DNA from 3 places in the Kluyvera sp. CRP genome. Region 2 is predicted to be linked to each of the others. Evidence: predicted binding sites of a transcription regulator. Region 2 holds the regulator's gene; each other region holds the start of a gene.
What was found. Region 2 encodes LexA, which represses DNA repair genes until DNA is damaged. Its sites were predicted from a motif close to TNCTGTATGTACATACAGNA; they were not measured.
Positions count from the first base shown of each region.

Region 1 (4,211 bases), 1.6 Mb from region 2:
AAAATCCACATCATCATTAGTCATTGCCTCATCAATGATACTGTGTGGCGCTTGAGGCCAGAGTATGCAATGCGCTCTCTTTAAAGCCTGCTCACCTTTGAAACCCTCGCGCCTTGCCTGGTCAAGAGCAACTGTAAATCGCTCCAGAGCTTTGTCTGACCAGCGGCCCCTTCTGATTACGTTCCAGCATGCATGCTCGCGCGGCATACGCGGGGCGGCTCCGCCCCGAACCCCTTCCCCCCATGTTGAAAGCAATGATTTGATCCATGCGGACTGAATGCAGGTCAGGAGCATACTTTTACCCAGCCAGCTTTTGCGTGGTGCTGCAGCTGCTTTCCCAAGCGCTTCAATGTGATTACGGCGTTGACGTGGTGTCATGAAGATTCTCCTTTACGCCAGAACGCCGAGCGCATAGGCCCGGTCCAGCAATTGAATGATTAACACTGGCTGCGGCGCATACTCGCGCTCGAAGGCGGCGGGATTGTCATGTAACTGCCGATGATGAACCCGGCATAGCGGTATGGTGAAAATGTCGTGGGCTTTGGTTGCCATTCCCCCCTGCCCCCATCCGATGAGGTGGTGGGCATCACCGGCCCGCTGCCCGCAGCACACACACGGCTGGGTTTTAACCCACTCAATAAAGCGCGGAGAGATCCAGCGAATACGCTTGGGCCGCGCGAATAATGTGGCCGGGGCTTCAGCGTCCACCTGAACCTGAACAACTGGTTTTACGGCTTTAGGTTGCGTTTCTGGTTCAGCCGCGGCTGGGCGAGCGGGAACAAGACTAATTCGTTCGGCGAGTATGTCCGCTGCAGGACGTGACGGAACTATCTCGCTTTCTTTGTAGACTGACTGGATAAGGTCATCTTTGAGGCCAAGGGAGCGGCTCGCCATATTTTCGGTTATGGCATCGCCTATCCCCTCAGATACAGCCCACCAGCACAACTCAGCCAGCGATAGCATTCTGTCCGCCGCGCAGCCGGTTTTGATCCGCACACATTCAATCACCCAGTCAGTGAGGTTTCTGGCGATCAAATCATCCAGAACTTTGTCGCTCTGGTTGCGTAATTCGTTGTCACAATGCCAGCAGGCAACTATCGCCCCCGGTTCATGCCGGAACATAACCAGCTCGCGGTGGTGGTAGTTGCTGTGTGGCCACTGGCATTTTGAAATATGCCGCCCCAGCCAGTCTTCAAGCGCCGAAACGCCACCAGCAGCGCGAACAACACGCGCATCCAGAAAGAAAGGGGTTAATGTCGGGTCTTCCGCCAGCAACTGCCGAGCATCCGCTATTTTTCCCGACGGTAAATCCTTCATGGAGTCCGGTTGCTGTTCAATCAGGACGCGGCCAGCGCTGAATAAGCCCATCAGTTCCTTGCCTGGCTTCAGCAGAACAATTCCCATATGACGGGCAATCTCAGGCATCAGGAGAGCTCGCACGGTTCCCCCTCCCGGATGATCATCTTTCCGGTTTCGCCCCAGATTTTGGTTACACGGCCATCCCAGATATGGCTATCCTCGCCGAAAATGGCATCCAGCAGCGCCTTCTCTAAATTGTCTTTATCGGGCTTTTGCTGGTGGGGCTTCCCGTCCATCAGGGACCGTTTCTTTTTGCTCCAGCTCGGCGGCATCGGCAGCACAAAAATAACGTGATACCCGCTTTCCGGGAGCGAGACATTGTTCAGCCTCACCTCATCACAGAAAGCACGGTACCGGAGAACCTCCGGGCGCTTCTTCCATTTATCGGCGCGGGTCATTCGTGGTTTGCCCAGCGGGGTAATGCTGAAAACCTTCTCGTTCATTTCCACCCTCGAGAGCACATAGAGCGCTGTGTACGCTGGTGGCCGTTTGATACAGGCAGGAACGCTGATACAACCCAAAAGCGGGGATCAACATCGAGGCTTTTTTCTACGGTGATGTTATTCGCACGATAACGGGCCACCAGCTCTTCGGCCTGTTCTTCGGTCAGGTTGTCCTGGTAAAACCAGTCTCTTTTCATACCGTACCCCGGCAGAAAAAAGACAAAAAGAAACCGCTGACGTGGCTGCACATCAGGGAGTAATTCGTGGTGTGTATTTTTTGCGCCATGGTGTCTCCGTGGCGCAGCAGGTATAGGTTGTTCAGGCCTATGACGGGAGTTTAGCAGAACCAGACGGAATGAGGTAACCGGGTCTGGACTTCGCCATTTCAATCATTTGTGCGAATAATGACGGAGTGCCGACAATTTCATCTGGCTGTAATGGCATGAAAGAAACCATATCGCCGCGGCGGTACATCAAAGCACGTTCAGTTACGGGGAATGACGCCAGCCTGGCGACTATAACGCCGTCATCACACCTGATTACAACATACCCACGGTCAGGCATATTCTGTTTTTGTTCCACTAAAAAACCCTCGCTACGGCAATGTGTCAGCGTCGAATTAATAAAACCAGTCGTCTGCGCTTTCCCACGTTTCCTGCAGGATTTCCTCTACTCGCTTTTTGTCGCCATCTGCGCCACCGATAACGCTGAGGCCATCAGAACCCGCGCGGCGCACAATCAACCGGCAATCTTCAAAGCTCTGATTCAGGCGGCGAAGCAGCTCAGTTTGCAGCGCGGCTTCTGCGCCAGTGGGCAGTTTTTTGGTTTTGTCGATCGTCACTTCAACTTTCATAATTCCTCCCGCTCGAAATACTGTATAAATAAACAGTACACCCATACGGCAGATTTATCAATCCTATAAAGGCATTTTTTGCGAAGGTTACTATGTTGTTTCTAATGAGTTTTTATCACGCCAACAAAAAACCCGCCGGGGCGGGTTCTGGTGTTTTCTGGGCTGTTTTCGGGCCTAAATTATGGGTAATTCGTCAGGTTCGGCGCGTCGTATTACGTTGATCTCGTATGTCATAACACCGGACACCGTCACATCATCCAGCACATCACCTTCCAGTGCTTCGCCCTCATCCGTGATGAGCGCCGCCCCCATCAGTTTTGCAAACTGGGTCCGGCCGCAATGAGTGATAAGCATGATGTTGCCCTGCTCTGCTCTCAGCGACCGATTAATGACCGCATAGCCGGTTGTCGTTTGAATGACTGTGCAGTTAGCATCCATCTGACAAAGGGAGTCCACTGTCAGACGTGTTTCCACGTAGTCGTTTGCTGGGGATGGGAAGGCCATTTTACACCTCATCAACTAATAATGCTGTATATATAAACAGTATTATTTTACTGATAGCATGTCAATTAGTGATGGCCGGTATAAAACTATGGCTTTGCTGCAGGCACCCATAGGCTGAAAATTCCTGGCTTACTTCATGCCGTATCGAACGATCTCCTGATATTCCTTCTCATTGTTTTCACAGGATTTTTTATCTTTCACAATTTTTGCCGTGCATGCAGCCTCTCCATAGCCAGAAAACGCAGCATTCACGAGCATCAACTTTACCGACTTTATACACAACTCCTGCTTCTCTTCGTTCCCTGGATTGAAGCAGGCCGATTCAGTCATTTTTCGGTAGTCCAGAGTTTCTCCAAATGCAGAAGAAAGTGACGTGAATGCAAACACAAAAATTAATATTCTCATTTTATTTTGATTCTTCTTGTTTTTGGTAGCGCGGATCGGATGCTTTTGGCAGCGTAATGCTCAGTTCGCGATAGTGACGTACGCGCTCCATGAAGTATTCACGAAGGTGCTCTGGTTGCTCTCGCGCTACCTGCTCAGCGATAACCGGCATATTCAGGCGCTCTTTGTACGCTACACCTGAAGCAGCCAGGTCAACATTAACCCTGTCCTGCTCGTCTTTAGTTTTTGCTGTGATGTTGAAATTACTCATATTATATCAACTTAATAAGCTCTGTTTTTGCTGAGAGCATTAGTGGGTGGCACGGGTCATTTGTTACCTTTGTTTTACCAAGACAGAAAACTGGTTTCCTACTAGAAAGAAGTAAGTTCATGCAGTCATCCAGAAAGTGTCTGTTAGCCGATTTCAACTTAGTCCTATCCCCCCAGCATGGAACTAAAATGTCGGCCTCACTAATAATCTTCCGGAAGTGGAAATCGTGCTCCTCTCCCCTTAGTGGAATATCTGCTCTTAATCCATTGATATCTGTTGATATAATTGAAAAAACATTAGCAACGATTACCTTGCCAAACCTTTCTCGCTCCGCGAAACCCAACATTCTTTTCACTGTGTTATCATTTTTTTCTTCATTGGCTATTGACGGATTTAC
Region 1 covers NZ_CP082841.1:4,325,446-4,329,656, forward strand. The annotation lists gene K7B04_RS20560 (hypothetical protein) at 1-378, opposite strand, end outside; gene K7B04_RS20565 (DUF968 domain-containing protein) at 391-1,440, opposite strand; gene K7B04_RS20570 (RusA family crossover junction endodeoxyribonuclease) at 1,425-1,802, opposite strand; gene K7B04_RS20575 (hypothetical protein) at 1,799-1,999, opposite strand; gene K7B04_RS20580 (DinI-like family protein) at 2,422-2,655, opposite strand; gene K7B04_RS20585 (hypothetical protein) at 2,830-3,159, opposite strand; gene K7B04_RS20590 (hypothetical protein) at 3,289-3,489, opposite strand; gene K7B04_RS20595 (DNA polymerase III subunit theta) at 3,566-3,814, opposite strand; gene K7B04_RS20600 (DUF1643 domain-containing protein) at 3,816-4,211, opposite strand, start outside.
Region 1: a site for LexA is predicted at 2,674-2,693, ahead of K7B04_RS20580 (DinI-like family protein). Genes of this name have one in related genera too.

Region 2 (4,211 bases):
GTGAACTCTTTTTCGCTAAGCGTGAGGTTAATTGTAGTCAGTCATTCTGAGCATGATTCACTATTCGGAATCTTTAACCATCACATCAGGAAAACCAGCTGTCATTTCGCCAGTGGCGACGCCAGATATACGCCAGCGACAGGCCGCGCAGCGCGAGGAAAACGGCCAACGCCAGCCACAGCCCATGGTTGCCAAGCACCGGCAGTGCCAGCAGCGTCAGCGCAAAACCGGCGGCGGCGACCGCCATGCTGTTGCGCATCTCGGCGCCTCGCGTGGCGCCGATAAACATGCCGTCCAGCAGATAACACCAGACGCCAATCACCGGCAGCACCACCTGCCACAGCACGTAACGGTCGGCCAGTTGCTGCAGTTCGGGCAGCGAGGTAAGCAAGGCGACGATATTTTCGCCAAACACGGCGTATACCAGCGCAAAAGCCAGCGCCACCACGCCCGCCTGACGGCACGCGGCGCGCCAGATCTCAAGCAGTTTGCTGCCATCACGCGCGCCATACGCCTGGCCGGAGTGCGCCTCCACCGCATAAGCGAAGCCATCCAGCGCGTAGGCGGTGAAAGTGAGCATCGTCATCAGCACCGCGTTCACCGCCACCACTTCACCACCGAGCCGCGCGCCAAAGACGGTGACCGCGCCGAAGCACAGCTGTAACAGCAGGGAACGCAGCATAATGTCGCGGTTGAGCGCCAGCAGGCGGCGGATGTTGCCGCGCCAGGCGGTTTTCAGCATCGCCCAGGAGATGCCGCGCATCGCCATCACCTTGTGTACCATTCCCAGCCCGACCAGCAGGGTGGCGTATTCGGCAATCGCCGTAGCGAGCGCGGCGCCCTGCACGTTCATGTGCAGACCCATCACCAGCCACAGGTCGAGCACAATGTTCAGCACATTCCCCACCACGAGCAGCACCACCGGCGCGCGCGCATACTGCACGCCCAGTAGCCACCCCAGCAGGACCAGGTTCGCCAGGGAAGCAGGCGCGCTGAGCCAGCGAATGGCGAGGAAGCGACGCGCCTGCTCTAGCACCTCACCGCTGCCGCCAACGATAGACAGCGCCAGATTAATCAGCGGGGTTTTAAACACAATGATCAGCAACCCGGCGCCCAGCGCCAGCATCAACGGTTGCACCAGCGCGCGTGCCAGCGCCTGCGGGTTTTTCGCGCCAAAGGCCTGCGCCGTCAGGCCGGTTGTACTCATACGTAGAAACAGCAGCAGCATAAACAGGAAGCTGGTCGCCGTCGCCCCAATAGCGACACCGCCCAGATAGACGGGGCTGTCCAGGTGACCGATGACGGCGGTATCGACCAGACCCAGAAGAGGCACGGTAATGTTGGAGAAGATCATCGGTAGCGCAAGGCGCCACAGCGCTTTATCAGCGGAAGTGAGTAGCGACATGGGTATCAACCAGAACGAAAAAAGGCTGCGATAGCGGATGTATCGCAGCCATTAGAGAGGGGGAGTTTTTACAGCCATTCGCCGTTGCGGATAACGCCAACGGCCAGCCCTTCAATGGAGAAATTCTGCTGACGCAGATCCACCACGATCGGCTTAAATTCGCTGTTTTCTGGCAGCAGTTCGACGACGTTACCCTGTTTTTTCAGGCGTTTGACCGTGACTTCTTCGTCGATGCGCGCGACAACGACCTGGCCGTTACGTACGTCCTGAGTCTTATGCACCGCGAGCAGGTCGCCGTCCATAATCCCGATATCTTTCATCGACATGCCGCTAACGCGCAGCAGGAAGTCGGCGCTCGGTTTGAACAGCGACGGGTCAACCTGGTAATGGCCTTCGATATGCTGCTGCGCCAGCAGCGGTTCGCCCGCCGCGACGCGGCCCACCAGCGGCAGACCTTCTTCTTCTTCCACCAGCAGGCGGATACCGCGAGAAGCGCCGGAGACAATCTCGATGACACCTTTACGCGCCAGCGCTTTCAGGTGCTCTTCAGCCGCGTTCGGGGAACGGAACCCCAAGCGCTGAGCAATTTCCGCACGCGTCGGCGGCATGCCCGTCTGGCTGATGTGATCCCGGATGAGATCAAACACCTCTTGCTGCCTGGTCGTTAACGCTTTCATTCCGCCCCCTGGGTGTATATACAGTTATGCTGTGAGTATATACAGCTAGTGTTTATTTTGAAACCATAAAACGCACGAAATCAGGCAGTTTTCACAGCTTTAGTGGAAATGCGCCCACAGCAGCGTGCCCCAGGTGATGAGCGCGACGAAAATCGCCAGCAGCACCGCCGCCGATCCCATGTCTTTTGCCCGCCCGGACAGCTCGTGGTATTCGGAGCCGATGCGGTCCACCACCGCTTCCAGTGCACTATTGAGAATTTCCACTATCATCACCAACAGGACGGAGCCGATGAGCAGCACGCGCGTAATCGCGTCGACATCCAGCCAGCAGGCGATAATAATCGCCAGCACCGACGCGACACCCTCCTGGCGGAACGCGGCTTCGTTGATCCACGCCGCGCGAAATCCTTTCCAGGAATAGCCCGCTGCTTTGATGATTCGGGTGAGCCCGGTGGTATTATTGGCCATCTCAAGAACCTTTTTTGTTATTACGTCAATGACAATGCGTGTTATGAAGCGGTAGAACAGAAATTCTGCTGACTTTCTGATATTCTTGCCGCGCATTTGCATGATTAACCAGAGGCTTTACATCGTTTATGTCCGGCTGGCCACGAATTTACTACAAATTACTGAATTTACCATTAAGCGTACTGGTAAAAAGCAAGTCTATTCCCGCAGAGCCTGCACAGGAATTAGGGCTTGATACCTCGCGTCCGATTATGTACGTCCTGCCTTATAATTCTAAGGCCGACCTGCTGACGCTGCGCGCCCAATGTCTGGCGCACGATTTACCTGACCCGCTTGAACCGCTGGAAATCGACGGCACCCTGCTGCCGCGCTACGTGTTTATCCACGGCGGCCCGCGCGTGTTCACCTACTACACGCCGAAAGAAGAGTCGATCAAGCTGTTCCACGACTACCTCGATCTGCACCGCAGCAATCCGGATCTGGATGTGCAAATGGTGCCGGTCTCCGTGATGTTCGGGCGTTCGCCTGGCCGCGAAAAAGGCGAGGAAAACCCGCCGCTGCGAATGCTCAACGGCTTCCAGAAATTCTTCGCTGTCTCCTGGCTGGGCCGCGATAGCTTCGTGCGCTTCTCGCCGTCCGTGTCGCTGCGCCGCATGGCCGACGAACACGGCACGGACAAAATCATTGCTCAGAAGCTGGCGCGCGTCGCGCGTATGCACTTTGCCCGTCAGCGTCTGGCGGCGGTTGGCCCGCGTCTGCCGGCGCGTCACGACCTGTTCAAAAAGCTGCTGGCGTCGAAAGCCATCGCCAAGGCGGTAGAAGACGAAGCGCGCAGCAAGAAAATCTCGCACGAGAAGGCGCAGCAAAACGCCATTGCGCTAATGGAAGAGATTGCGGCGAACTTCTCCTACGAGATGATTCGCCTCACCGACCGTATCCTCAGCTTTACCTGGAACCGTCTGTATCAGGGGATTAACGTCCATAACGCCGAGCGCGTACGCCAGCTGGCGCACGACGGCCATGAAATCGTCTACGTGCCCTGCCACCGTAGCCATATGGACTACCTGTTGCTCTCTTACGTGCTCTATCACCAGGGGCTGGTGCCGCCGCATATTGCTGCCGGTATCAACCTGAACTTCTGGCCGGCTGGCCCGATTTTCCGCCGCCTGGGCGCGTTCTTTATCCGCCGTACCTTTAAGGGCAACAAGCTGTACTCCACGGTGTTCCGCGAATACCTCGGCGAGCTGTTCAGCCGCGGCTACTCCGTTGAATACTTCGTGGAAGGCGGGCGTTCCCGTACCGGCCGCCTGCTGGATCCGAAAACCGGCACCCTGTCGATGACCATTCAGGCAATGCTGCGCGGCGGTACTCGCCCGATTACGTTAGTGCCGATTTACATCGGCTACGAGCACGTGATGGAAGTGGGTACCTACGCCAAAGAGCTGCGCGGCGCGACCAAAGAGAAAGAGAGCCTGCCGCAGATGCTGCGCGGTCTGAGCAAGCTGCGTAATCTCGGCCAGGGCTACGTCAACTTCGGCGAACCCATGCCGCTGATGACCTACCTGAACCACCACGTGCCGGAGTGGCGCGAGTCGATCGACCCGATCGAAGCCGTACGCCCGGCGTGGCTGACGCCGACCGTCAATAAACTGGCGGGCGAG
Region 2 covers NZ_CP082841.1:734,463-738,673, forward strand. The annotation lists gene dinF (MATE family efflux transporter DinF) at 86-1,405, opposite strand; gene lexA (transcriptional repressor LexA) at 1,474-2,082, opposite strand; gene K7B04_RS03380 (diacylglycerol kinase) at 2,182-2,550, opposite strand; gene plsB (glycerol-3-phosphate 1-O-acyltransferase PlsB) at 2,679-4,211, shown strand, end outside.

Region 3 (4,211 bases), 1.8 Mb from region 2:
GCGTTAATCAAAATGAAGAAACCGGCAGCCCAAATCCAGGTCGGTACGTGTGGCAGCCAATACTGCATATAAATTCCGGCGGCGGTCAGCTCGGCCATTCCCACCAGCACGAACATGACCCAATAGTTCCAGCCGGAAAGAAAACCGGCGAACGGCCCCCAGTATTTATAAGCAAAATGAGCAAATGAACCGGATACCGGCTCTTCCACCACCATCTCGCCAAGCTGGCGCATGATCAGAAACGCGATAATTCCGGCAATCGCATAGCCCAGCACCACTGCCGGGCCAGCCATTTGAATCGCCGGGCCGATGCCAAGAAACAGGCCGGTGCCAATGGCGCCCCCAAGGGCGATGAGTTGAATATGACGGTTTTGTAACCCGCGGTGAAGCGTCGGCCCCTGCTCCGACGAAGCATCCGGTTGATTCTGGCTGGATGCTGAGGACGCGTTTTTCACGTCTAACCCCTGTAGCTTTTTTTGGAAGGGGCACCTTTTAACACTTAGCGCGGCTTGCCGCAAGGCAATCAGTCGCAGGAACCCCGTGCCCAAAAGTGCCGGAAGATACGCGTTGCTGGGGTGATAACCTTATTCCTACAAGGGGTTAGCCGCGCTAGCCAGCCCTAACGTTCAACGTATGCGGCACACCCGCTGTGAAGCAAATACCATTGGATACGTTGCCGTATCGGCGGAGCACAAAACGATGACCCGGCATGCCGTGGCTTGCGGCATAATTCGCTGACCGCATTTCGAGGAATCTTCCGTGCTGCTCAAAATCCTGCTGACTATGGCCGCGTTCGCCGCCAACTCGCTGCTCTGTCGGCTGGCGCTGAAGGGGATGCATATGGATGCCGTCTCTTTTAGTAGCATTCGCTTGCTAAGCGGTGCGGTGGCGCTGCTGATACTCCTGAGGCTACCCGCCATCAAAAAGAGGCCGGAATTCAATGTGCTGAACGCGGTACTACTGGCCATTTACGTCTTTGCCTTTTCCCTTGCCTACCTGTCCTTAACCACCGCCGCTGGCGCGTTGTTGCTGTTCGGTACGGTCCAGTGCGTGATGACCGGCTGGGGGTTGATTCGCGGCGAGCGCCTGACGTGGCTAAAAAGCGTCGGTATGCTGGGCGCAGTGACCGGGCTAGCGTTGCTGCTATTACCGGGTGCAGGTCATCCTTCCGGCGGCGCCGCGCTGCTGATGATGGTCTCCGGCGCGGCCTGGGCCGCCTACTGTATTACCGGCAAAAAAGTGCAGAACGCGGCAGCGGCCACGGCGGGCAACTTTACGCTGGCGGTGCCGATAGCGCTGGTGGTGTTTGTGCTTAGCGGTATGCACATCCGCGCCGATGCCGTTGGGCTAGTGCTGGCAGTCTCCTCCGGGGCGCTGATGTCCGGCGGCGCGTATCTGCTCTGGTACTCCCTGTTGCCACGGCTTAGCCCAACCACCGCCAGCACACTGCAATTAAGCGTCCCCTGTCTTGCGGCACTGGGCGGGCTAATTTTTATGGGCGAACCGTTGGGCCTGAGGATGGTGTTAGCTATCGCACTCACCCTCTCCGGTATTGGGCTGGTGATTATCGCCGATCGGCGACGAGAGCATTAACCGCCGGGCCGGCGTGTCGCCAGTCCGCACCACACGCCCGGCGTTTTTCACTACCCCTTTGGCTCGAGGGCAACAAACATTTCAATATCCCAGTAGCCGTCTTCCGCACCGTTGTTATGGTAGATTTCAAAGCATGGCTTCGCAGCCAGGCGGTAGGTTTCATCTTTCAGGACGCTATCAAAAAACTGATACCATGGCGTGGAGAAATCGTGATCGATAACCCGCGCACGCGCTGCCGCGTACAGGCCTCCCGCAACTTCCGCCATCATGACCCCTTCGCTGTTCGGCGGGATAACAAAGTCGTCATCGACAGAGACCACGGTGTCGCAACGCAGCTTTTCCGCCGGGACTTCATCCGGATTGTCGTAGTAAACGGCCAGCCACTCCCGAGCGGGAATCTGCTGGCCATCGACCCACATCATCAACTGCTCAAAACCCTGCTTAACCGTCTGCTCCCACGGCCCAACCATATGAAAACCGGCAATTTTACGCGCTGCAATCTGCTTAACTTCGTATTCCATACCGCCTCCGTTAATACACTGTAATTACATACAGTATAATGGGCGTTTTTTGTTTGCGCCAAACGGGTAGCGAGCGATATGTGAGCAGATTCGCACTCTTGATAAGAGAGTTGGGGGAAGAGGAAACAGGAAAATGGTACGCCCTACAGGATTCGAACCTGTGACCCACGACTTAGAAGGTCGTTGCTCTATCCAACTGAGCTAAGGGCGCACTGGGGAAGTCAAAACTTCATGGTGGGGTGAAACGCGTGGAATTATACGGTCACTGACAGGTGAGTCAATCCATTTCCTTACGAAACCTGCGCGGTATGCAATGATGGATAAAGTGCGACCAACTATCGCTCAACTCTTCGGCAAAACCACTTTCCGATGAAAACTCGCAAACGAGACCTGACAGCAAGCCTCGCATCTGACAAAATATGTCCATCCCCCCTTCGTGAATGACAGATGGAATATTTTCCCTGATGGCAGCAAAGATTATTGACGGTAAAACGATTGCGCAGCAGGTGCGCTCTGAGGTTGCGGAAAAAGTGAAGGCGCGCGTTGCCGCAGGAAAACGCGCCCCTGGGCTTGCCGTTGTGCTGGTTGGCAGCAACCCGGCCTCACAAATTTATGTCGGCAGCAAGCGCAAAGCCTGCGAAGAGGTGGGCTTCGTCTCCCGCTCCTACGATCTGCCGGAAACCACGTCCGAAGCCGAACTGCTGACGCTGATTGACACCCTGAACGCCGACACCACCATCGACGGCATTCTGGTGCAGCTTCCGCTGCCGGCGGGTATTGATAACGTTAAGGTCCTTGAGCGCATCGCGCCGGACAAAGACGTCGACGGCTTCCATCCGTACAACGTGGGTCGTCTGTGCCAGCGCGCGCCACGCCTGCGTCCGTGTACCCCGCGCGGTATCGTTACCCTGCTGGAGCGCTACCATATCGACACCTATGGCCTGAACGCCGTGGTGATTGGCGCGTCCAACATCGTGGGCCGCCCGATGAGCATGGAGCTGCTGCTGGCTGGCTGTACCACCACCGTCACCCACCGCTTTACCAAAAACCTGCGCCACCATGTGGAGCACGCGGATCTGCTGATCGTCGCGGTCGGTAAACCGGGCTTTATTCCTGGCGAGTGGATTAAAGAAGGCGCAATTGTCATTGATGTCGGGATTAATCGCCTCGAAAACGGTAAAGTCGTCGGCGATGTGGTGTTTGAAGAGGCTGCCGCGCGCGCCTCTTACATCACCCCAGTACCGGGCGGCGTCGGTCCCATGACCGTAGCCACCCTGATTGAAAACACCTTACAGGCGTGTGAAGAGTATCACGACGTGGAGAAGGCATAAGATGGCAACATTTTCTTTGGGTAAGCATCCGCATGTGGAACTCTGTGACTTACTGAAGCTGGAAGGCTGGAGCGAAAGCGGCGCGCAGGCGAAAATCGCTATCGCCGACGGTCTGGTCAAAGTGGACGGCGCGGTGGAAACCCGCAAACGCTGCAAAATTGTCGCCGGTCAAACCGTGAGTTTTGAAGGCCAAAGCGTTACCGTTACCGCATAAATCCTGCCAGTCACCCGGCTTCGCCAGTCGATGCCGGGTTTTATTCCCCAAATAGCGCCCTACCGTATCTTCCCACTTCAGCAGTAATACGCTGTATGTCCATACCCGATGCTAACTATCGTGACACGTCCATCGCCCGGTAGCGCTGCGTCAAAGTGAGGCGCATCACAAATCATCACGTCGAAGCCGTCTTCCCCGACGCATTCAAACTTTCAGCCTACATTTAATACTTTGAATTTAAAGATTTTAAAATCACCACCGACGAAATCAATTCAATAAAAATATCAATACGCGCATTAATTGAATTGGATTGCAAATCGACTGCTCCGCAGAATACCGCGAAACATCCCTGTTTCTGGAGTCTGTATGTCAACGTCAATTCTCAATAATGCCCCTTACGAAGCCGTCGAAATCCTGCGCGCAGCAAAGCCCGGGTTTACCCCGCGTATCGCCTTAATCCTCGGTTCCGGTCTCGGCGCGCTGGCCGACCGTATGGATAACAAAACCACCCTTTCCTACGAAGCGCTACCGGGTTTTCCGGTCAGCACCGTC
Region 3 covers NZ_CP082841.1:2,504,928-2,509,138, reverse strand. The annotation lists gene pheP (phenylalanine transporter) at 1-455, opposite strand, end outside; gene K7B04_RS11775 (DMT family transporter) at 760-1,593, shown strand; gene sbmC (DNA gyrase inhibitor SbmC) at 1,644-2,114, opposite strand; tRNA gene K7B04_RS11765 (tRNA-Arg) at 2,249-2,325, opposite strand; gene folD (bifunctional methylenetetrahydrofolate dehydrogenase/methenyltetrahydrofolate cyclohydrolase FolD) at 2,579-3,445, shown strand; gene ybcJ (ribosome-associated protein YbcJ) at 3,447-3,659, shown strand; gene xapA (xanthosine phosphorylase) at 4,026-4,211, shown strand, end outside.
Region 3: a site for LexA is predicted at 2,131-2,150, ahead of sbmC (DNA gyrase inhibitor SbmC). Genes of this name have one in related genera too.